3 regions of the Thioalkalivibrio sp. ALMg13-2 genome follow, and region 2 is predicted to be linked to each of the others. Evidence: predicted binding sites of a transcription regulator. Region 2 holds the regulator's gene; each other region holds the start of a gene.
The links. The regulator FliA, encoded in region 2, starts transcription of late flagellar genes. The targets are predictions, from matches to a motif close to GCTAAAGTTNNNNNNNNNNCNGCCGATA.

Region 1 (7,718 bases), on a different contig from region 2:
CCTGGCCGGTCTCCGGCTTGCCGGCCGCAGCGCGTTCTTCGGGCATTTCAATGCCGTGATCGATGGCGTTGCGGACCAGGTGTACCAGCGGGTCGCCCAGGTGCTCCATGACGGTCTTGTCGACCTCGGTGTATTCGCCCTTCAGGGTCAGCTCGATCTGCTTGCCCAGCTGCCCGGAGATGTCGTGTACCAGCCGCGGAAAGCGGTTGAAGACCTGCGCGATCGGCACCATGCGGATGCTCATCACGCTTTCCTGCAGTTCGCGGGTATTGCGTTCCAGTTCGCCCAGTCCGGTGCGCAGGCGCTCGATCTGCGCCTCCATCTGCGAAGGGTCTTCCTCGAGTTGTTCGCTGATGTCGGTCAGCATTGACTGGGTGATGACCAGTTCGCCCACCATGTCGATCAGGGCATCGATCTTGCCGGTGTTCACCCGCATGGAGCTGGACTCCGAGCCGCGTGCGCCACTGGCGCCGCGTGCGGCCGGTGTCTCCGGCTGGCTGTCGGATGGTGCGGCCGTCTCGGGGGTTAGTGCGGGCGCATCAGCGGTCGGTTCGCCGCCCGATTCGCCGCCCGATTGGAGAGGCTCGATCTCCAGATCGCATTCGTCCTCGACCCATTCGAAGACCTCCTGGATCTGGTCGCGGGTGGCATCGCCTTCCAGCTCCAGGGTCCAGGCGAGGTGGCAGTCCTCCGGATCGAAGGCATCGACGCTGTCCGGCAGGCGGTCGGTGTCGCAGTGCACGGTCAGCCTGCCCCGTTCCTCCAGCACTTCGAACATGCGCAGGGGGTCGTTGCCGGTGCGCATCAGGTCCGCGTAGGGCCGGAAGTGGATTCGCCAGCCGCGCGGGCCACCGTGGTCCCCGCCGCTGGAGGCATCGGTATCACCGCTGCCACCGGCTGCCGGCGGGTTCCCGGCTTCGCTGGCGGGCACGGCATCTCCCAGGTGGGCCTCGATCAGGGCGCGCACTTCGGCTACCTCGGCGGGGTCGGCCTCGCCGCCATCGCGGGCGGCGTGCAATTGCGCGCGCAGAGTGTCTACCGCGCGCAGGAGGAGGTTCACCGTCTCCGGGGCCGCCTCCTGCTCGCCGTTGCGCATGCGGTCCAGCAGGGTCTCCACGCCATGGGTGAACCCGGAGATCGCGCCGAACCCGAAGGTCCCGGCTCCGCCCTTGATCGAGTGGGCGCAGCGGAAGATCGTGTTCAGCGTTTCCGGGTCGCCGTCGTCCAGCGCGAGGAGTTCGGTCTCCATGCGCTCCAGCCCCTCGAAGCTCTCCTCGAGAAAGGCATCGATGAACTGGGCCATGTCGATCGACATGACTAGCGCAGCACCCGGTTCACGGTGTTCATCAGCTGGTCGGGGTCAAACGGCTTGACCAGCCAGCCCGTCGCGCCGGCCGCCTTGCCTTCCTGCTTCTTCTCCGGCCCGGCCTCGGTGGTGAGCACCAGAATGGGGGTGAACTTGTAGTCGCCCAGCTTGCGCAGCTCGCGGGTCAGCTGCAGGCCGTCCATGGCGGGCATGTTCACGTCCGTGATCACCAGATCCGCCTTGGCGCCCTGGGCCTTGCTCAGGCCATCCTTGCCGTCGCGGCCCTCGACGACCTCGTGCCCGGCCTGCTTGAGGGTGAATGCGACCATCTGGCGCATCGAGGCGGAATCGTCCACCACCAGAACCTTAGCCATTGATGTCTCCTGAATCCTTGTCGTCGTGTTGTGCGGCGCTCGACGCAAAACCGTCTTCGGGTGCGCCCAGTGCCTGCAGGGCCTGGGCCAGAACCGCGCTGGTCCCGATGAGCGAACAGCCTTGCGCCTTGCGGGCGGCCGAATGGCGGGCCATCAGCAGGACCTGCACGCCGGCGGCGTCCACATCATTCACGGCCGCCGAATCCAGCTGCAGGTCTTCGCCTGCATCCAGTGCCGCGCGCAGTTCCTGCCAGCATTCGGCTGCGGTATCGATGCGCAGGCGTTCCGGCAACGCAATGGGGGTCATCTGCAGTAACCTTCTCTTGTCTGGGTGAACACTGTACAGGTTTTGTACAGGCTTGTTCCAGTCCTGTGTAGAAATCTTGTACGGCTGGGAGCAAGAAAACTTGAGACGCGCTTCACCTTGATCAGCCGATAAAGGGCTGGATTTTTGGCTCGACAGTCTGCACATCTCGCCGCTTTCAGCTCAGGAAACCCGCTTGTCTCACGTGTCATTTGATCGGAAGGAGCCGCCGATATGCAGGCCCGTACGCTCTATCGCCTGACCACCGATGCCGCAGCCTGTCAGGTGGCTGCGAACTGGCTGCGGGCTGCGGCGGTGGAGGGGCCGGTGCTGTGGGTGGGCCGCTCGCCGCCCGACGGGGTGCCACATGTGGCATCGGCGCAGGCTGGGCATTGGCTGGGGCACGAGGTACAGGCCCTGGTATTCGAGGCCGGGCAACCGCTCGCGGTGGACGCGCTGGTCACGGTCGCTGGCCTGCTGGTCGGCGGCGGCACCCTGGTCATCCTCGACGGCACCGGCGGAGACGGGGCGTTTGCCCGCCGCTGGCAGGCGGCGCTGGCCGAGCCGTGGGTGCGGACGGTGGAGCCGCCGTCGGCGGATCGACGGCCCGGAATCTTGCCGAGGGCGGCGGGCCCGTTTGCGTGGACGCCGGATCAGGCCGTCGCGCTGGGGCATTTGGCGGGACTCGCGCCGGGCGAATGTGTGGCGTTGACCGCCCCGCGTGGCCGCGGCAAGTCGACCCTGCTGGGCGAGTTCCTGGGCGCGGCACTGCAGCGCGGCGAATCCACGATCACGCTGACTGCGCCGACACCACGGGCCGTGGACGCATTGCTGGCACGCGCCCGACATTGGACACACGCGCCGGAACGGCACTACCGGGCCCCGGACGTTTTGCTGGAACAGGCGGAACCGCTGGATACCTTGATCATCGACGAGGCTGCGAGCATGCCGGTCGAGCGCCTGCTTCAGTTGGCCCGGTTGGCATGGCGCCTGGTGCTGGCGACCACGACCGGCGGCTTCGAGGGGAGCGGGCAGGGCTTTCGGCTGCGTGGGCTGCCGGCCCTGGAGGGGGCGGGCTTTCGCGTACGGCTACAGACCCTGGATACACCGGTTCGCTGGGCCCCGGGCGATCCGCTCGAGGACTGGCTGAATCGGCTGTTCCTGTTGGAGGCGGCGAGTCGCCCCCCGGTCTCCCAGGCCGTGCGGCTGCGCTGGAGCACGGGCGCGGCGCTTGCGGACATGCCGCAAACCCTGGAGGCGGTAATGGGCCTGCTGGCGGATGCCCATTACCGCACACGGCCCTCCGATCTGGCGCGCTGGCTGGATGATGCGGGTGTTCACCTGCTGCTGCTGGAAGGGGCGGCGGATGGCGCCCTGTTCGGGGTGGTTCTGATCCAGGAAGAGGGCGGACTGGAGCGCGCGATAGCCGAAGCGGTTTGGTCGGGCGAACGGCGCCCGCAGGGGCATTTCCTGCCGTGCACCGTTGCGGCCCGGGGTGACTTCGACCTGGCGGGGGAGGGCGCGTGGCGCATTCAGCGCATTGCGGTGCATCCGCACTGGCAGGGGCGCGGCCTGGGGAGCCGTCTGTTGCGTGCGGTCGAGGACCGGGCTGGTGCCAAGGGGATGGCGCTGATTGGCGCGAGTTTCGGGCTGCAACCTGTGTTGCTGCACCTTTGGCTGCGCGCGGGTTATGGCCTGGTGCGAGTCGGCATCCAGCCGGATGCGGCCAGTGGCCAGGTGAGCGGTGTGGTCCTGCGTGCGACCGCGCCCCGATTGCAGCCCCGGCTGCAACAAGCATTGGCGGCCTTTCGGCGCGACTGGCCGGCCTGGCATCCACGGTTCCTGCCGGGCACGACCGCAGCCATGGTGAGTGAAGTCCTTGGGGATCAGGATGCGGAGGGAGATTGTTGTTTGTCGCCGGTTGACCCGGTGGCGGATCTGAAGGAGGTCCGTGCCTTTTCCCGGCGGGCGCGGCCCCTGGAGTGGGCGCTTCCCGCGTTGCTGCGGCAGTTGGCGGTGGCGCCGCCGGACGAGCCGGAAGGTCAGCTGCTCGAGGCGAGCCTGGCGCAGCCCATCGACTGGGACCGACTGGCACGCGAGCTGGAGGTTTCCGGGCGGCGCGGCGTCACCCGAAGGTTGCGTCGCGCCGCCCGGAACTGGCTGGAGGCCCGGAGCCTGTAACCCCGCCCGGTCAGAGCCGGAACTGGGCCAGTGCCTGCTGGATCTCCTTCTCTACCTGCTTGAGCTCGTCGGAGGCGGCGCTGACGCGGTCGGCGGTATTGGCCGACTGATCCGCCTCGTCGGAGATCTGCACGATGTTGCGGTTGATGTCCTCGACTACAGTGCTCTGTTCGCGCGAGGCGACCGCGATCTGCTCGGTCATCTCCACGATCGTGGTCACCGACTGGCGGATCTGTTGCAGAGCACCGTTCACCTCGGAGGTGTGCTCCATGGTGTTCTCGGCCTCTTCCTGGCCGTGCTGCATGGCCTTCACCGCGCTGGTGGTGGCGGACTGCAGGCGCGCGATCATGGTTTCGATCTCGTCGGTGGATTCCTGCGTACGGGTCGCCAGCTTGCGTACCTCGTCGGCCACCACCGCGAAGCCACGGCCGTGTTCACCGGCGCGGGCGGCCTCGATGGCCGCGTTCAGGGCCAGCAGGTTGGTCTGTTCGGCCACGCCACGGATCACCTCGAGGATGGTCCCGATCTGCTTCGAGTCCTCGCCCAGTTTGGCCACGGTGTCGGCCGCCTGTTCGACCGTCCCGAGCAGCGAGGCCATGGACTCGATGTTCTTGCTCATCACCTCGGAGCCGTTGTTCACTGCATTCCCGGCCTCCTGGCCCGCCTGGGAGGTCGCATCGGTGTTGCGGGCGATCTCCTCGGCGCTGCTTTGCAGTTCGTTGATCGCGGTGGCGACGCGGTCGGTCTCGTCGCGCTGGCGCGAGACGGCCTCGCGGGCCTGGTAGGCCTCCTGGTTCAGGTTCTCGGTGGCGCGATTCAGCGTCTCGGTGCCGCCGCGGGCATTGCCGATGGCCTGGGCGATCTTGTCGGTGAAGCGGTTGAAGGCCCGGCCCAGCTGTGCGGTTTCGATCAGGCCGTTCTCGTCCAGGCGGCGGCTCAGGTCGCCGTCGCCGTCCGCGATCTCCTCGAGTGCCGCGGTCGAGTGGGCCAGGGCGCGCCGGACCACCAGGATGATGAACACCGCGCCGGCCAAGCCCAGGATCACGCCAATCAGGGCCAGTACGCCCTGGGTGGTCTGGGTCGCGCGCATGTCGGCGGTCAGCGCGGCGGCGCTGCGCTCGGCGCGATTGGTAATCCGCTCGCTGAGTCCCTGGAGGTGGTCACGCGCCTCGATCAGCACGGGCCCGATCTCGGTACGGATCAGGTAGGCGTCTTGCAGTGCCTGTTCACTGCCGTGGATCTCGATCAGGTCATCCAGCGCCGTGTTCTGGGTGTCCAGCGCCCCCTGGAAGTCCTCCAGCGCGATCTGCTGTTCGAAGTCCAGATCGTCGAACTGGTCCATCAGTTGTGCGGTGATGTCGTTGGTGCGGGTCGAGAACAGTCGGACATTCTCGCGGAATGCATCGTCCCGGAAGGCGATAAAGCCGCGCAGGTTCGAGGTGACCTGCACCACCGACATACGCAGGTCATGCAGGGTGTCGAGACGATCCCAGGACCGCTGGAAGCGCGGGAGCCCCATCTCGGCGCTGATCATCATGTTGGTCTGCTGGGTCATCTCGCGGCTGGCGGGGTTGGCCCGGGCATTGGCGATGCCCAGCGCCGGCATGTTTTCGGCGGGGTTTTCGGCCACCTCGATCAGTCGGTCCTCGAAGCTGGCGAACTGGTTGACCAGCCGGCGGACCTCGGTCGCGCTGGCGGACAGTTCCTCGTCGGCGGCGATCACCGGGTTTTCGTTCAGGGCGCGGGTTGCGCCATCGAGGTCACGCATCGCGTTTTGCCACGCGTCGCGGTGGGACTGCTCCTCGCTCATCAGGTAGAACCCGAGAAACGCCGCGCTCTCCTGCAGCAATTGCTCGACGTCATTGACCCGGGCTACCGCCGGGTAGTCGGCCTGGGTGAGCTGTTCAACCCCTTGGCTGCCCGTACTCATCGCGCGCAGGGCCAGCAGGGAGTTGATGATCAGGATGGCAACCACCAGGCCAAAGCCGGCGATCAGTAGCCCCCGAATGGAGAGTTTGTCCAGCATGCGATGACTCCTTCTGGGCGCCTTGTGTCCGGCGCTTCACGAACCGGCCGCGACCATTACGACCGTGGACTCGAAAGGTGGTGATTCAACCCCTGTTACGGCCGGCCGCGCTCAGAGTTGAGCCGGTTATTCAGGGAGTCGCCGGAGGATAGACGTGCCGGGGCTCAGTCGGATTCCAGCTGTTCCCAGCGCTCGTAGCAGAGGGCCAGTTCAGACTCGACGGCTTCGAGCCGCGTCTGCAGTTCGCGCATGCGGTCACCGTCGCGCAGGGCATCCGGCTCGGTCATGGCCGTGGTCAGGCTTTGCTGTTCCTGTTCCAGGGCCTCGATCTGTGCCGGCAGGGCCTCCAGTTCGCGCGCGGTCTTGTAGGACCGTTTGCGTGGGGTCGCCGGTGCCGGCTCGGGTGCGGGCGCCGCGGGTTTGGCCGCGGGCTCGGCCTTCGCGGTCGCTCCGGACTCGCCCTCCAGCAGGCGCCGGGTGATCCGTTCGGGCAGGTCGGACCAGCCGCCGACGAACTCCTCGACCGCGCCATCGCCCGGCAGGACCAGAGTGGAGGTCGCGACGTTGTCGAGGAACGAGCGGTCGTGACTGACCACGATAACGGTGCCGGTGTACTCGATCAGCAGCTGCTCCAGCAGCTCCAGGGTCTCCACGTCGAGGTCGTTGGTCGGCTCGTCGAGCACCAGCAGGTTCGCCGGGCGCAGGAACAGCTTCGCCAGCAGCAGGCGGTTGCGCTCGCCCCCCGACAGCGCCGATACCGGCTGGCGGGCACGCGCGGGCGGGAACAGGAAGTCTTCCAGATAGGACAGGATGTGGCGGCTCTCGCCGTTGACCATGACCCGGTCGCGACCCTCGCCGACCGCATCCTGAACCGTGGTCGCCTCGTCCAGACGGGCACGGGCCTGGTCGAAGTAGGCGATCTCCAGCTGGGTGCCCAGCTTGACGCTGCCTGCGAGCGGCTCCATCTGGCCCAGGAGTCCGCGCAGCAGGGTGGTCTTTCCGGCCCCGTTGGGTCCGACGATGCCCAGGGCATCCCCGCGCTGCAGCAGCAGGTTCACGTCGCGCACGATGGGCGTGTCGTAGCCGAAATCGGCGTGTTCCGCCTCGATCACCAGGCGTCCGGAGCGTTGCTCCGGACTCAGCTTCATCTTCACCTGGCCGCCGCGTTCGCGGCGTTCGGCACGCTTGCGACGCAATGCCTGGAGTGCCCGCACGCGGCCTTCGTTACGGGTGCGTCGCGCCTTGATGCCCTGGCGCACCCAGACCTCCTCCTGGGCCAGCTTGCGGTCGAACTCCGCGCGCTGGGTGGCCTCCGTTTCCAGCCTTTCGGCCTGGCGCTCGCGGAAGGCCTCGATGGATGGTGGGTGCTCGTACAGATGCCCGCGGTCCAACTCGAGGATGCGCGTGGCCACGCTCTCCATGAACTGACGATCATGGCTAATGAACACCACGGTCAGTCCGCTCTCGATCAGGAACTGTTCCAGCCAGCGGATCGCGGCCACGTCCAGGTGGTTGGTGGGTTCGTCG
Region 2 (7,718 bases):
CTCTCGATGATGGTTCTGCCGCTGCCGCCGCTGGCGCTGGACGTGCTGTTCACCTTCAATATCGCGCTGTCGCTGGTCGTGATCATGGTTGCGGTGTACACCCCGCGGCCGCTGGAATTCGCAGTCTTCCCGACCGTGTTGCTGGTCGCCACGCTGCTGCGCCTGGCGCTGAACGTCGCCTCCACCCGCGTGATCCTGCTGGAAGGCCACACCGGCACCGATGCCGCCGGCAAAGTCATCCAGGCCTTCGGCGACTTCGTGGTCGGTGGCAACTACACCGTGGGGCTGGTGGTGTTCGCGATCCTCATCATCATCAACTTCGTGGTGGTGACCAAGGGGGCCGGGCGCGTGTCCGAGGTCAGCGCACGCTTCACCCTGGATTCCATGCCGGGCAAGCAGATGGCGATCGACGCCGACCTGAATGCCGGGATCCTCACCCAGGAAGAGGCGCGCAAGCGCCGCGAGGAGATCGCCAGCGAGGCGGACTTCTACGGCTCCATGGACGGTGCCTCCAAGTTCGTTCGCGGTGATGCGATCGCGGGGATCCTGATCCTGTTCGTGAACATCATCGGCGGGCTGACTATCGGTGCGGTGCAGCACGGCATGTCGATCGGCGATGCCGCCACCAACTACGTGCTGCTGACCATTGGCGACGGCATCGTCGCCCAGATCCCGTCGCTGGTGCTGTCTTCTGCCACCGCGATCATCGTGACCCGCGTGACCAGCAGCCAGGACATGGGTCAGCAGGTCTACGGCCAGATGTTCTCCAACCCGCGGGTCCTGTACGTCGCCGGTGGCGTGATCGGCGCGCTGGGCCTCGTGCCGGGCATGCCGAACGCCGTGTTCCTGGGGCTCGCGGCGCTGATCTTTGGCTGGGCCTACCTGCTCAAACGCCAGGGCCGCGAGGTCGAGGCGGAGGTGGAACGCATCCCGCAGGAAGACGAGGGTGGGGCACGCTCGGAGGATCGTGACCTGACCTGGGAAGATGTCCCGCCGGTGGACCTGGTCTCCCTGGAGGTCGGCTACCGCCTGATCCCGCTGGTGGACCGTACCCAGGACGGCCAGTTGATGGGGCGGATCAAGGGTGTGCGCCGCAAGCTGTCGCAGGAACTCGGCTTCCTGCTGCAGCCTGTGCACATCCGCGACAACCTGGAGCTGAGCCCGAACGCCTATCGGATCAGCCTGCTGGGCGTCACTGTGGCGGAGGCCGAGGTGTTTCCCGATCGCGAACTGGCGATCAATCCGGGCGAGGTCTTCGGCACCGTCCCGGGTACCCCGACCAAGGACCCGACCTTCAACCTGGATGCCCTGTGGATCGATCCTTCGGATCGCGACCAGGCCCAGGGTGCCGGTTATACCGTGGTCGACTGTTCGACGGTGATTGCGACGCATCTGTCGCAGGTGTTCCGCGAGAACGCCCACCGCCTGATCGGACACGAGGAGGCACAGCATCTGCTGGATCAGCTGGCGCGCCATTCGCCGAAGCTGGTGGAGAACCTCGTGCCCAAGACGCTGTCGTTGTCGATCGTGCTGAAGGTGTTGCAGAACCTGCTGGCGGAGCAGGTCTCGATCCGCGATCTGCGGACGATCGCCGAAACCCTGGCAGACGACGGGGTGAAGAGTCAGGATCCCGGCACTTTGACCGCTGCGGTGCGCGTCGCGCTGGCGCGCTCCATCGTCCAGGACCTTGTAGGACCGGAGGATGAGCTGCCACTGATCGCCCTGGACCCGTCGCTGGAACAGCTCTTGCATAAGTCCCTCCAGGGCAGCTCGGGCGGCACGGTTGGACTGGAGCCCGGGCTGGCGGAACGGCTGCAGCGTTCGGTTGCTGACGCGGCGCGCCGCCAGGAGACAGCCGGTCAACCGGCGATCCTGGTGGTGGCACCGGAGATCCGTTCCTGGATTGCCGGCTGGTTGCGCGGCGCGGTTCGCAGCCTGACCGTCCTGGCGTTTACCGAGATCCCCGACAACCGGCGGATTCGGGTAGTGGCCACGGTCGGTCAGGAAGAAACGCAAAAGCAGTCCGCATGAGACATAGGGGTTCCGCCGCGTGAGCGGCGCAGGAGATCAAAGCATGAATGTCAGACGATATCGGGCCCGGGACATGCGCGACGCCATGCGTCAGGTGCGCGAACAACAGGGAGAGGATGCCGTGATCCTCTCCAGTCGCCGGGTGGATGGCTGGCTGGAGGTGGTCGCCGCCCTGGAGGATGGCGAGTCCTCGGAGCCAGTTCGCGAGCAGGAGGCTGCAAATCCGGCCCGCGAGGCACGTACCGCCGACCGCGCGCCGAATTCGGTGGCGCCTTCCTGGCCGGCCGACCCCGAGCTCACGGCGATGCGCCAGGAGTTGCGCGACCTGCGCAGCCTGATGACGCGTCAGTATGCGGAGAGCGACCAGGCCCGCTGGGCGGCCCGCCATCCGCTGGCTGCGGAATGCAAGGCACGCCTGATCGACCGGGGCTTCAGTGAATCGCTGGCCCGCAGTCTGGCGGGCAGCATCCTCGATGACAGCTCCCCCGAGCAGGCTTGGGAACGTCTCCGCGCGCGGCTTTCGGGCGCGATTGCCACGCATCGCCCGTCGATCCTGGACGAGGGTGGGTTGCTGGCGATGGTGGGGCCGACCGGGGTCGGAAAGACCACCACGCTGGCGCGGATCGCGCTGCGCCAGATCCGTCGGATGGGACCGGATTCGGTTACGCTGGTGACCCTGGATAGCCAGCGCATCGGTGCAACACGGCAGTTGCAAGCCTTCGCTCAGATGGCGGGGATCTCGGTGCGCGTGCTGCAGAATGCGCGCGAACTGCGCGAGTTGGCGCGGCGCGTGGACGATGGCCACCTGATCCTGGTGGATACCGCCGGGCAGGCGCCGCGCGCGGTGGAAGAGGAGTCGCTGTTCGCGCATCTGCCGCCGGATATCCGCGCCGAGAGCTGGTTGGTCGTGTCGGCCACGACTCAGGGCAGTACGTTGCGGCGGGTACTGGAGGCATTTCGCAAGGCGGATCCTTCGGCGTTGGTGCTGACCAAGCTGGACGAGGCGGAACAGCTGGGCGAGGTCCTGTCGGTACTGCTGGATCAGCACCTGGGACTTGGGTTCGTGAGCGATGGCCAGCGCATCGCCGAGGATTTTCACCGGGTCGATACGGGGTATCTGACCCGCATGGCGCTGGACGACGACGCGGAGGGCGCGCGGGCGGCTGGCAATGCACGCGAGACCTGGGCCGCCGAGCGGCTTGCGGAAATGGAACCGCCGCGACGCTCGCGCTCGCCTCTGCGCCCGGCGCAAGGGGCCGAGCCGGCAACACTGGAACTGATTCAGCCGGTTGGAAAGGGGCGCTATGCCACGCACTAACAAGCCGTTAAAGGTCATTGCGGTCGCCTCGGGCAAGGGCGGGGTGGGCAAGACCAACGTCTCGGTCAATCTGGCGGTCGGCCTGGCCCGGTTGGGCCGCGAGGTGATGCTGTTCGATGCGGATCTGGGCCTGGCCAACGTGGACCTGTTGCTCGGGATGCGCCCGGAGCGCACCCTGCATGACCTGGTGACCGGCACGGTGGACAGCCTGGACGATGTCCTGGTCCAGGGGCCGGACGGGGTGAAGGTGGTCCCGTCGGCCTCGGGTATCGCGGCGATGGCGAACCTCACGCCGGCCGAGCACGCGGGCCTGATCCATGCCTTCAGTGCCTACCGCAAACCGCTGGATGTCCTGATCGTGGATACCGCTGCGGGCCTGCAGGAGTCGGTGACTTCGTTCTGCCGGGCGGTACAGGAGACCCTGGTAGTGGTCTGCGACGAGCCGGCTTCGATTACCGATGCCTATGCCCTGATCAAGGTGCTGCACCGCGATCATGGGCTGCGGCGTTTCCGCATGGTCACCAACATGGTCAGTGGCCGCGAGGGTGCGGAGCGGCTGATGCAGAAACTCAATACCGTCTGTGGCAATTACCTGCCGGAGGTGGTTCTGGACCTGGCCGGCTATATCCCCATGGACGAGCATCTGCGCAAGTCCGTGCAGAAAAGGGCGCCGGTGGTTCAGCAGTATCCCGGCAGTCCGGCCGGCAAGGCGTTTGCCGAACTGGCGCGGACGGTGGACCGCTGGCCAGTAGGTGGGGGTGACCACGGGGGCGTCGGGTTCTTCGTGGAACGAATGCTGCAGAGCGCATGATGACGACGCGTAATCGACTTTCCGGCTACCAGGCGACGTCCACCGCGACCGGTGGACACGAGAAGTTGATTGCCGATCACGTCGAACTGGTGCACCGCATTGCGCACCACCTGATGGCCCGCCTGCCGGCCTCGGTCCAGGTCGATGACCTGATCCAGGCCGGCATGATCGGTCTGCTGGAGGCGGCGCGGCAGTTCGAGGGTGGGCAGGGGGCGACCTTTGCCACCTACGCCGGAATCCGCATCCGCGGTGCGATGATCGACGAGCTGCGTCGCAGCGACTGGACGCCGCGCTCGGTGCATCGCAACAGCCGGCGCATTGCCGCCGCGATTCAGAGCGTCGAGGCCCGCGAGGGGCGTGCGGCGCGTGGGAGCGAGGTGGCGGCCGAGCTGGATGTGCCCATTGATGATTATTACGACATGCTCAAGGACCACGCCGGAGCCCATCTGTTTGCACTGGACGATCTCGGCGGCGGGGATGACGGGGCCGATCGCGTGATTGAGGGGCAGGAAGTCTCTCCGTCGCGTAGCCTTGAGGCTGGCGAGTTTCGCGAGGAGTTGGCCGAGGCCCTGGGGGACCTGCCTGAACGCGAACGCCTGGTGCTGTCGCTGTATTACACCGAAGAACTGAATCTGCGCGAGATCGGAGCTGTTCTGGGCGTGACCGAGTCACGCGTGAGCCAGATTCGCAGCCAGGCGGTCATTCGGCTGCGTGCGCGCATGGGGTCGTGGCTCGAAGACGGCTCGGCTTTGCAGTTATTCTAAAACTCACCTTACGAATCCCGGAGTGACGTGTGGACAAGGGAATGAAAATTCTCATCGTGGACGACTTTTCCACGATGCGGCGCATTATCAAGAACCTCTTGCGCGATCTTGGCTTCAATAATACGCAGGAAGCCGACGACGGCAGCACCGCGCTGCCGATGCTGCAAAATGGTGATTTCGACTTCCTGATTACCGACTGGAACATGCCCAACATGCCGGGCATCGACCTGCTGAAGGCCGTCCGGGCGGACGCCAACCTGAAGTCGATGCCGGTGCTGATGGTGACGGCCGAGGCCAAGCGCGACCAGATCGTGGAGGCTGCGGAGGCGGGTGTGAACGGTTATGTGGTCAAGCCGTTTACCGCCGAAACGCTGAAGGAAAAGATCGACAAGATCTTCGAACGTATTGAAGCACAGGGCTAAGGATCGCCCGGTGGTGAATACGGAGTCCGTCCATCTCGCTTGCGCGGGTGGACGGACTCCGGCTCCTTCAGCGCCGTACCAGCAAGAGGCTCCTCATGACTGAACAGGAACACCCCCCACGCGACGGCCAGCTCGAGCTGGCCCGGCAACTGGTGCAGACGCTCGAGGCGGGCGACGACGTGGCGGCGCGCGCGCTGGTGCAGGATCTTGCGCGCCCTTACGACCGCGAGCTCTTCGATGAACTGGGCAAGCTGACGCGCGACCTCCACGAGGCCTTGCAGAGTTTCCGTGGCGACTCGCGTCTGGTAGAGCTGACCCAGGCGGAGATCCCGGATGCGAAGGAACGCCTGAACTACGTGGTCACCATGACGGAGCAGGCCGCGCACGCCACGATGGGCGCCATTGAGTCGAGCCTGCCGATCGCCGAGTCGTTCAGCCAGCAGGCGGCCGACTTGACCGCCAAATGGACGCGCTTTCGCAACCGGCAGCTCTCGGTGGACGAATTCCGCGATTTCGCGCGTGAGCTGGATAGCTTCTTCGGGCAGGCGGGGGAGGACGCCGAGGAGTTGCGGCGTCTGCTCTCCGAGGTGCTGATGGCACAAAGTTATCAGGACATTACCGGCCAGGTGATTCGCCGGGTGATCCAGTTGGTGACCGATCTCGAAGAGAACCTCGTCACCCTGATCCGGCTCTCTAGCGGGCGCATGGAGCAGGTGGAAGCGGCCGAGGCGTCCCTGGATCGTGGCGAAGAAGACCGCGAGGCGGACCGCAAGGGGCGCGGTCCCAGTGTGCCCAAGACTCAAGATTCCAGCGCGGATGTCGTTCAAGGACAGGACGAGGTGGACGATCTGCTATCAAGCCTGGGCTTCTAGCAGTGCACCTCATACGACTGGCGCCACGGGACCGGAGAGACTGAATGGCCATCGACCCCAATGACGAAATCCTTCAGGACTTCCTGATCGAGGCCGGGGAACTGCTGGAGGGGCTCAACGAGCAACTCATCGACCTGGAGCAGAACCCGGACGACCGGGATCTGTTGAATGCGGTATTTCGAAGCTTCCATACCATCAAGGGTGGCGCCGGGTTTTTGAGCCTGGATGCGCTGGTGACGGTGTGTCACCACGCCGAGGATGTTTTCAATTTGCTGCGCAACGGCGAACGCCGTGCCGACAGCCATCTGATGGACACCATGCTCCGCGTGCTGGACTCCCTGAACGTCATGTTCGGGGATCTACGCTCCGGAGTGGATCCGACCCCGGCCGAGGCCGACGTGGTCGAGGACCTGCGGCGCATGGCGAAGAACGAAGACGTCGCCGGGGATACCGCCGCGGCGCCGCCAGCGCCTGAACCGGCTCCCGAGCCGGTGGCCCCGGCCTCGGCCGCCGGTGACGCCATGGTGGGCGGTGGGGAGGAGATCACGGACGACGAGTTCGAGGCCCTGCTGGATACGCTGCATGGCGACGGTGCCCCGGCGCCCGTGGATGCGGCCGCGCCGGGCGGCTCCGGGGCCGGCGAAGGCCCGGGTGGCGGCCAGGATCCCGCGAGCGGCGACCTGATCAGCGACGACGAGTTCGAGAATTTGCTGGACGAGTTGCAGGCCAAGGGCGGAGGTCCGGCGACGCCCGGGCCTGCTGCGGGCGACCCTGCGGAACCGATGCCGGTCGAACCCGCCGCAGCGGCGGCAGAGCCGGAAAAAGCGGTAACGCCGGAACCGGCGGCCGCCGGTGGGCGCTCGGCGCCGCAGGGCGAGACCTCCGTGCGCGTGGATACCGAGCGCCTGGACGAGATCATGAACCTGGTGGGCGAGCTGGTACTGGTGCGAAATCGCTTGAGCATGCTGCGTTCGCAGCATGTCGACGACGAACTGGGCAAGGCGATCAGCTCCCTGGCGCTGGTGACCTCCGACCTGCAGAGTTCGGTGATGAAGACCCGGATGCAACCGGTGAAGAAGGTCTTCAACCGCTTCCCGCGCGTGATCCGGGATCTGTCGCGGAACCTCGGCAAGGAGATCGAACTGGAGATCTTCGGTGAGGAAACCGACCTCGACAAGAATCTGGTCGAGGCGCTGTCCGATCCGCTGGTGCATCTGGTGCGTAATGCTGTGGACCATGGCATCGAGACGCCCGATGTGCGCGAGGCGGCGGGCAAGCCGCGCAAGGGTACGGTAGTGCTCGGGGCGGCCCAGGAGGGCGATCACATTGCGCTGCTGATCAAGGACGACGGCGGTGGCATGGATCCACAGGCCCTGCGGCGCAAGGTGGTGGAGAAGGGGCTGATGGAGTCCGCGATGGCCGAACGCATGACCGATCGCGAGGCCTTCAACGTGATCTTCATGGCCGGATTCTCCACCAAGACCGAGATCTCGGACGTCT
Region 3 (7,718 bases), on a different contig from region 2:
GTCGGATTCCGGGTCCTGGCCGATGTCGGCGATGAACGAGCGATCGATCTTGAGCTTGTCGATCGGCAGTGACTTCAGGTAGGCGAGCGAGGAATAGCCGGTCCCGAAATCATCCAGCGATACGCGGATGCCCAGGGCCTTCAGTCCGCGAAGCTGATCGCGGGTGAGTGCGACGTCCGCCATGGCCACGGTCTCGGTGACCTCGATCTCGAGGCGCTCGGGCGGGGCGCCCGTGGCTTCGAGGATCGCGCCGAGGCGCTGGACGAGGTCGTGTTGGCGGAACTGCATCGCCGAGACGTTGATGGCGACCCGGAGCTCGAGACCCGAACGGGACCACTGGGCGAGCTGCTCGCAGGCCTCGGAGATGACCCACTCGCCGAGTGGCAGGATCAGGCCGGTGGCCTCGGCGCTGGTGATAAAACGGGTCGGGGCAACGGGACCAAGCTCGCTGTCGGTCCAGCGGGCCAGAGCCTCGACGCCGATGACGCGATTCGACGCCACGTCCACCAGCGGCTGATAGTGCAACTCGAGGCCGTCGTTCCCGAGCGCCTGCTGGAGGCGTTGTTGCAGGCGTTGCTCTTCGTGCACCTGGGCATCCAGGTGTTGCGAGAAGAAGGCGTAGGTGTTGCGTCCGGAGTGCTTGGCCTCGTACATCGCCATGTCGGCGTAGCGAACCAGGCTCCGTTCGTCGCGGGCATCGCGCGGAAACAGGGCGATGCCCAGGCTTCCGGTGGAGGTCAGTCTGCGGGCTTGTTCGGTCTGGAACGGGCTGGTGAAGATGTCGAGGATGCGCTCGGCGATCGCGCCGATGGCCTGTTCGTCTCCGACGTTGGTCAGCAGGATCATGAACTCGTCGCCGCCGAAACGCCCGATGGTCGCCTCCTGGTCCAGGGCGCCCTGAAGTCGGGCGGCCACGGCCTTCAGCAGCTGGTCGCCCTCGTGATGGCCGAAGGTGTCATTGACCATCTTGAAGTTGTCGAGATCCAGCAGCATGACGGCGATCGGGTGGCCGTGACGTTCGGCCTGGGCGATCCCCTGCGTCAGGCGGTCGTGCAGGAGCCAGCGGTTGGGTAGTTCGGTCAGGCTGTCGTGGGTGGCCTGGTGCTGGATCCGCGCCTCGCGGCGCTGACGGTCGGTGATGTCGCGGATGAACGCGGTGATGCGGCGGCCTTCGCTGTCGTCGAAAGCATTCAGGCTGATGTCCAGCGGGAACTCGGTGCCGTCGATGCGGCGCCCGCGCAGGTGGGGCACCTGCCCCATGGTGCGGCGGTTGATGGTGTGGGCATGTGCCCGCCGGTGCATGCGGTGGCGTTCGCGCAGGCGTTCGGGGACCAGCCGCTCCACCGGTTGCCCGATCAATTGCTGGCGTGGATAGCCGAACAGGCGTTCGATGTTGCGATTGGCCATCACGATACGGCCGTCCATGTCGGTGACCAGCACGCCGTCGGGGGCCGTCTCCACCAGTTGCTGGTAACGCTGCTCGCGCATCTCGATATCGCGGTGGGCCTGGTGCAGGCGCTGGAGGGGCGAGCGTACGCTTTCCAGGAACAGGCCCTGGTAGATCAGGAGATACGCCGCGAGCTTGTAGATATGGCCGAGTACAAACGGGGTGTCCGTCAGGTCTTCGTAGAACATGAAGAACATCCCGCTGCCGATGCTGATGACCATGGCGGCGGCGACCAGGGGCATGCCCGGACGTTGCAGGAGCTCACGGCGTAGGGCGAGCAGGGCCAGGGTGGCCAGGTGCAGGCCGATCACCAGTGCCTCCAGCCCCATCTTGGTGGGCGTGAGCCCGCTGACCGGGTCGAACAGGAGCGGGATGATTTCCGCATGCCAAAGTCCGATCCACGCCAGCAAGGCGACCAGCAGAAGGCTCCCGACCAGGTAGACAAGACGGGGTGGACCGTCGCTTTGCGAGACCATGGGCAGGGCCACGTAGGCGAGCAATGCCGCGGCCGCGACCAGGCGCGCGGCCAGCCAGAACAACAAGGTCTGTTGTGACGAGTTCGGGGTGATGAAATCCGGCATGGCCGGATAGGTCATCAGGTGCAGGAAATCAAGCAACGCGACCGCCAGGAAGGCGCACGCCAGCAGCAGAGAAGCGGCCACGCGGCGGCGGTCGATTACGTGGTAGCCCACCGCGAATACCAGTACGGCCACAACCACCGCGAACAACTCCGCGCCCGTGTGGAAGGCGGTCAGGTGCTCGCGGGGCAGGATCCGCGGCAGCTCCACCCCGAGCATCCAGATCGCCAGCGGTAACAGCAGTAGCGCCAGCAGAACGCCGGAGGCGAGGGCAATATGTTGCCGCAGGTACCGATCGGAACCCGAAATCATCGGGCTCTAAGTGCACACATTGTTGGACAACTCCCCTGGACGCATCCTTATGGGCGGGTCGCGTCGGCCTGACCGTTGCTGCGTGGGCATCGGTTTCTTTGAAAATGAAGCTAGCGGATATTCCCGCACAAAACAAATATATATCCGATGGGGTATGGAGCGGTGTCTTTTCATTGACAAAAGGCGTATAGTGCCCGGATCGAACGCCCCGCCCGTCAGCGTCCGTTCATTTGATCCAGAGCCTTCCGGCTCGCAGTGATCCCCCTGATTTCGTTTCCCCCGATGGGTGCTCTGTGTTGAACGAGTGGCGGGTGGCGTTGGAGCATTCCATGACTGATACGACCTTTGCCGACCTCGGGTTGGCCGATACCCTTTTGCGTGCGCTGGAAACCTCCGGGTACCAGCACCCGACCCCGATCCAGGCCCAGGCCATCCCGGAAGTCCTGAAGGGAGGCGACCTGCTGGCCGCCGCCCAGACCGGCACCGGCAAGACGGCCGGCTTCACCCTGCCGATCCTGCAGCGCCTTTCCACCTCGGATGCGCCGCAGGCCGGCAATGGCCGCCCGCGTTGCCTGGTGCTGACCCCGACCCGCGAGCTGGCTGCGCAGGTTCACGAATCCGTGAAGACCTACGGACGCAATCTCAAGATGCGTTCGATGACGATCTTTGGCGGTGTGAACATGAACCCGCAGATCAAGGCCCTGCGTGATCGCATGGACATCGTGGTGGCGACGCCGGGGCGTCTGCTAGATCACGCCAATCAGAAGACCATCGACCTGTCCGGTGTCGAGATCCTGGTACTCGACGAGGCCGATCGCATGCTCGACATGGGCTTCATCCGTGACATCAAGAAGCTGATTGCGATGATGCCGAAGAACCGCCAGAACCTGATGTTCTCGGCGACCTTCTCCGACGAGATCCGCAAGCTGGCCAACGGCCTGCTGAACAACCCGGCGGAGATCGACATCGCGCCGCGCAACACGACCGCCGAGGGCGTGAAGCAAAGCGTGCACCTGGTCGAGACCAGCCAGAAGCGCGAGCTGCTGAGCCACCTGATCCGCACCAACAAATGGGAACAGGTGCTGGTGTTTACCCGCACCAAGCATGGCGCCAATCGCCTGGCCGAGAAGCTGTCGAAGGATGGCGTGCGCTCCGAGGCGATCCACGGCAACAAGAGCCAGGCGGCGCGTACCAAGGCGCTGAAGCAGTTCAAGTCCGGCCAGGTGCCGGTCCTGGTAGCCACGGATATCGCTGCGCGCGGGCTCGACATCGACCAGCTGCCGCAGGTCGTCAATTTTGAGCTGCCGAACGTGCCGGAGGACTACGTGCATCGCATCGGTCGCACCGGGCGTGCCGGCTCCGACGGCGCCGCGCTGTCGCTGGTGGACGGTGAGGAGATCAAGCTGCTGAAGGGCATCGAACGCCTGATTCAGCGCCCGATCGACCGTATCGAAACCGAGGGCTTCGCCACGCCGAAGCCGGCTGCCAATGACGGCAACGGCAATCGCCGTGGTGGTCCGGGTGGCAAGCCGGGCGGAGGCGCCCGTAGTGGCGCCCCGCGCAACGGTCGCGGTGGCAAGCCCGGTGGGGGTCGCGGCGGCAACGGTCGCCCGTCCGCCAACGGCAACCGCGCGGCTCGCAGCCGGTAAGCGGACCCGCTAACGCAGTACCGCGAACCCGCGGTCCCGAGTCTCGGGCCCGCGGGTTTTTTGTGTATGGGTATCGGGGGTGAGGCGAGTGCCTGCTCAAGGGCTTTATTCACCACGAAGCGCACGAAGAAGGTCAAGGCCAAAGGCCTATCAACTCAGAGGACACAGAGAAAGGACGAATTCTGTCCGGAACGTCTGTTAGCCATGGCCGCTGGCCCGACCGCTGAAACCAAGCGAGCCCCCTGCTTCAAGTTGAAAGCCTTTCCATCCTCTCCGTGAACTCCGTGTCCTCTGTGGCGCAATCGCCCTTGATCTTCTTCGTGTCTTCATGCGCTTCGTGGTGAGACGATTTCCTGATTAGCGATAAGAGTCAGCCAGTGCCGGGGGGCCTTTGGGGGGGCGTGCATGGCCCGCCCCGGGGCACTTGGATCCAGGCCTTGTTGGGGATGTCACCATCGCGGAGCGCCTTACCCCTGCCTGGTCATCCCGGCCGGAGCGAAGCGAAGAGCCGGGATCTCCCCCGTCGGGGCAACCCCCAACCGCAGAGATCCCGGATAACCGCTACGCGGTTTCCGGGATGACCAGGCTGGGGGCGGCTGGAAACCCGGGCCGGCACGGTCATTGGGCCTGGCTGATGATTGTTGCTAATCAGGAGCGATTTTTGGCTTGTGGTGGGACCTGGGGTTGACCCGGATCAAGACGATAGGGGCGGGGCGGATGGATACTGTGTCGGGCTCAAGACCGGGACCGGCTGGTCGTTAAGGGACGGAAAGGAGGGCGTCGATGAAGATTGGACCGTTGGGTGGGCTGCGACTGAAGCTGATTATCCTGGTGATCGTGGTGAGCACCGTGCCGTTGTCCATCATGGGCGGCGTGACCTTCCACACCATGAAGGGTGATCTGGCCGCGGGTGTGGACGCGGCGCTGGTGACCCAGTTGTGGTGGCTGCTGTGGGTGCTGTGGATCGTCGCGTTCGTGGTGGCGCTGGGTATTGGCTGGTTCTACGCCAATGTGCTGACGCGCCCCATGGAGCGCCTGGCCGAGGGGCTGGAGGTGATCGGCGAGGGCCGAGCGGATCTCGGGCACCGAGTGGAGGTGACGACCGACGACGAGATCGGGCGCACCGGCGCGGCCTTCAACACGGTGATGGGCCGGCTTTCGGGGCTCATTCGCCAGGTTGCCGACGCGGCGGACGGGATTGCCGCCTCGGCGCGGCAGCTGGATGGGCGCAGCAATGAACTGACGCGTGCCACCCACGAACAGCGCGGTGATGTGGAGCAGGTGGTCACGGCGATGAACCAGATGTCTGCCACGGTGCAAGAGGTCGCCAACAACACGCAGAGCACGGCCGAGAGCGCGGGGCAGGCGACGCGTGCGGCGGAAGGCGGGCGCACCGTGGTGCAGGCGACCCAGGGTGCGATCAACACGCTGGCCGGCGAGATTCGTCAGGCGAACAATGTGATCGTGGAGCTGAAAGGGGACAGCGACAACATCGGCACGATCCTGCAGGTGATCGAGGAGATCGCCGAGAAGACCAACCTGCTGGCGCTCAACGCGGCCATCGAGGCGGCGCGGGCCGGCGAGGCCGGGCGGGGCTTCGCGGTGGTGGCGGACGAAGTGCGCCACCTGGCGCAGCGCACGAACGACTCGACCGGGGAGATCCGCGAGATCATTCAGCGCCTGCAGGGCGGGGCTACCCGTGCGGTGCAGGCGATGGAGGTCAGCCAGCAGCATGCGGAGACCTCCGTGGCGAAGGCGGGCGAGGCCGGCGAGACCCTGGAGTACATCCACGACTCGGTGACCGCCATCGACGACATGACCCGCCAGGTGGCCAGCGCGACCGAGGAGCAAAGCCAGGTGGCGGAAGAGATCAACCGCAACATCCACCACATCAACGATATTGCCGTGCGCAACGCCGACGGGGCGAACGAGATGCAGCAGGCGGTGGAGGCGCTGGAGGCCTTGGCGCAGCAGCTTCAGGGCGAGGTTGCGGGGTTCCGTCAACAGGCGTAACGGCCGAGCCAGGCGCAGCGCAGGTTCGGCTCGCCATCCTGGGAAACCGGGGGTGGTGTGTTGTGACGCCGGATAAGCGACCGCAAGGCCTTGCAACGGGGCTTCAGAAGCCCCGGCGCAGGGCGTCGAAGCCCAGAGCGACGTCGTCGGGGTCGGCACCGGGCTCGATGCGCAGGCGTTCGCGCACCATGTTTCGATCGATGTGGGATTCTTCGATGGCGGTGCCCGGCAGACGGTAGAGCCACCAGGCCAGCGCCGCCTGGGTGCGGGTCTCCGACCAGGGTTCCAGGTCGGTGCCGATCCGCTCGGCGTGGGCGCCCAGCTCCTCGTTGAAGAACGGTTCCAGCCGGTCCAGTGCCGCGAGCGGGTCGGGCATCTCCGGTCGCTCGCCGTCCAGTGCCTCCGTGGCGCGCGCCAGCTCCTGGCGGGCGATCTCCGGCCAGATCTGCGATGGCAGGTAGCCCTCCATCGCCGGGCGACCCGCCGCGGTGATGCCGTGCAGGTAGCCCTGTTCGGTCTGCAGGTAGCGATCCAGCGCCCGAAGGGCCTCGTGTGCCCACTCCAGTGTGTCCCTGTCTTCCAGCACTCGCGCCATGTTGGCGAGGGCGGCGATCGCCTGGCCCGAGGTGTCGGCGTAGGTGTTGCGGTCGACCTGCGGCGGGTCGGTTTGCGTGCGCGTCTCCGGGTCCAGCTGGTAGTAGTCGCGGTCGGCGTACTGGCTGTTGCCGAAGCGCAGCTGGCGGCTGTCCCACAGGTGGTCTTGCAGGTAGTCGCGGATGCCGCGGGCGATCTCGGCGTAGCGTTCGTCGCCGGTGGTGTCATGGGCCTCGGAGAACAGCCACAGGAACGCCGCGTTCTGGTCCAGGCGCTTGGAGGTCTCCAGTGCCAGGACGGGGTCGCGCTGGTCCGGATCGTGAAAGAAGAAGAAGCCGCCTTCGACCTCGTCGTAGAGGTCCTCCGCGATCTGGTCGAGGAGCCCGGGCATGCGATCCCGCCACCCTTCGGCGGTGAGCAGGAAGCGATAGGTCCAGGGCTGCGGGCGCTTGCTGAGGGTGCCGAAGGTGGCGCTGCCGCTCAGGCGGTCGGCGCGGGCATCGTAGACCTCGTCGAGCATCTCCATGAAGGCTTCAAGATCGTCGATCGCGGCATCGTCCGGCGTGATCTCGCGACCGGTGACCGAGAACATGTCCCGCTGGGCCACCAGGATGTTCTGCAGGTCGCGGGCATTCACGTGACCGGTAAAGCGGGTCAGCATCTCGTCCTCGTGATTCACGATGACCACGAAGGGCAGGCCGCGGCCACCGTAGCGCCGGAACAGATCCGCACGTTCGTCCAGATCGACCAGGACCGGGATGTAGTGCTGGTCGATGGTGTCCACCACGTCGGGGTTCTCCAGGGACTCGTCCTGGAAGTCGCGGCACCAGGTGCACCACTGGCCGTGAAAATAAAAGAAGATGGGCCGCTCGCGTGCCTCGGATTCCTCGAAAAGCTGGCTGTCCCAGTCCTGCCAAGAGATCGCGGAATCGGCGGGGTAGTCCTCCGCGGCGGCCGGCAGCGCGAGCAACAGCAGGACGAGTCCCGCGCCGAGTCCGCATGCGGCGGACCACTGGATGCGGCGTATGGCGGGCAGCTTCTTGATGTCGATGGATCGAGTCATGGCGGGTGCTTCAGATCGTTGTGTCTATTGGTATAGACCAATGGGAGAATTGAGCGTTCGTG

Region 1: F618_RS0111115 (methyl-accepting chemotaxis protein) is a predicted target of FliA. The motif match lies at 6,287-6,314, and genes of this name have one in related genera.
Region 3: F618_RS0109210 (methyl-accepting chemotaxis protein) is a predicted target of FliA. The motif match lies at 4,720-4,747, and genes of this name have one in related genera.

The regions. Positions count from the first base shown of each region.
Region 1 covers NZ_KB906117.1:975-8,692, reverse strand. Annotated here, with positions in the region: gene F618_RS0111135 (chemotaxis protein CheA) at 1-1,315, opposite strand, end outside; gene F618_RS0111130 (response regulator) at 1,318-1,680, opposite strand; gene F618_RS0111125 (lipid asymmetry maintenance protein MlaB) at 1,673-1,987, opposite strand; gene F618_RS0111120 (GNAT family N-acetyltransferase) at 2,219-4,165, shown strand; gene F618_RS0111115 (methyl-accepting chemotaxis protein) at 4,176-6,191, opposite strand; gene F618_RS0111110 (ATP-binding cassette domain-containing protein) at 6,356-7,718, opposite strand, start outside.
Region 2 covers NZ_KB906103.1:49,821-57,538, forward strand. Annotated here, with positions in the region: gene flhA (flagellar biosynthesis protein FlhA) at 1-2,031, shown strand, start outside; partial or broken gene flhF (flagellar biosynthesis protein FlhF) at 2,075-3,167, shown strand; gene F618_RS0104035 (MinD/ParA family protein) at 3,336-4,160, shown strand; gene F618_RS0104040 (RNA polymerase sigma factor FliA) at 4,157-4,924, shown strand; gene cheY (chemotaxis response regulator CheY) at 4,966-5,346, shown strand; gene F618_RS0104050 (protein phosphatase CheZ) at 5,442-6,218, shown strand; gene F618_RS0104055 (chemotaxis protein CheA) at 6,263-7,718, shown strand, end outside.
Region 3 covers NZ_KB906111.1:63,569-71,286, reverse strand. Annotated here, with positions in the region: gene F618_RS0109220 (EAL domain-containing protein) at 1-2,337, opposite strand, end outside; gene F618_RS0109215 (DEAD/DEAH box helicase) at 2,667-3,986, shown strand; gene F618_RS0109210 (methyl-accepting chemotaxis protein) at 4,770-5,999, shown strand; gene F618_RS0109205 (DUF255 domain-containing protein) at 6,103-7,656, opposite strand.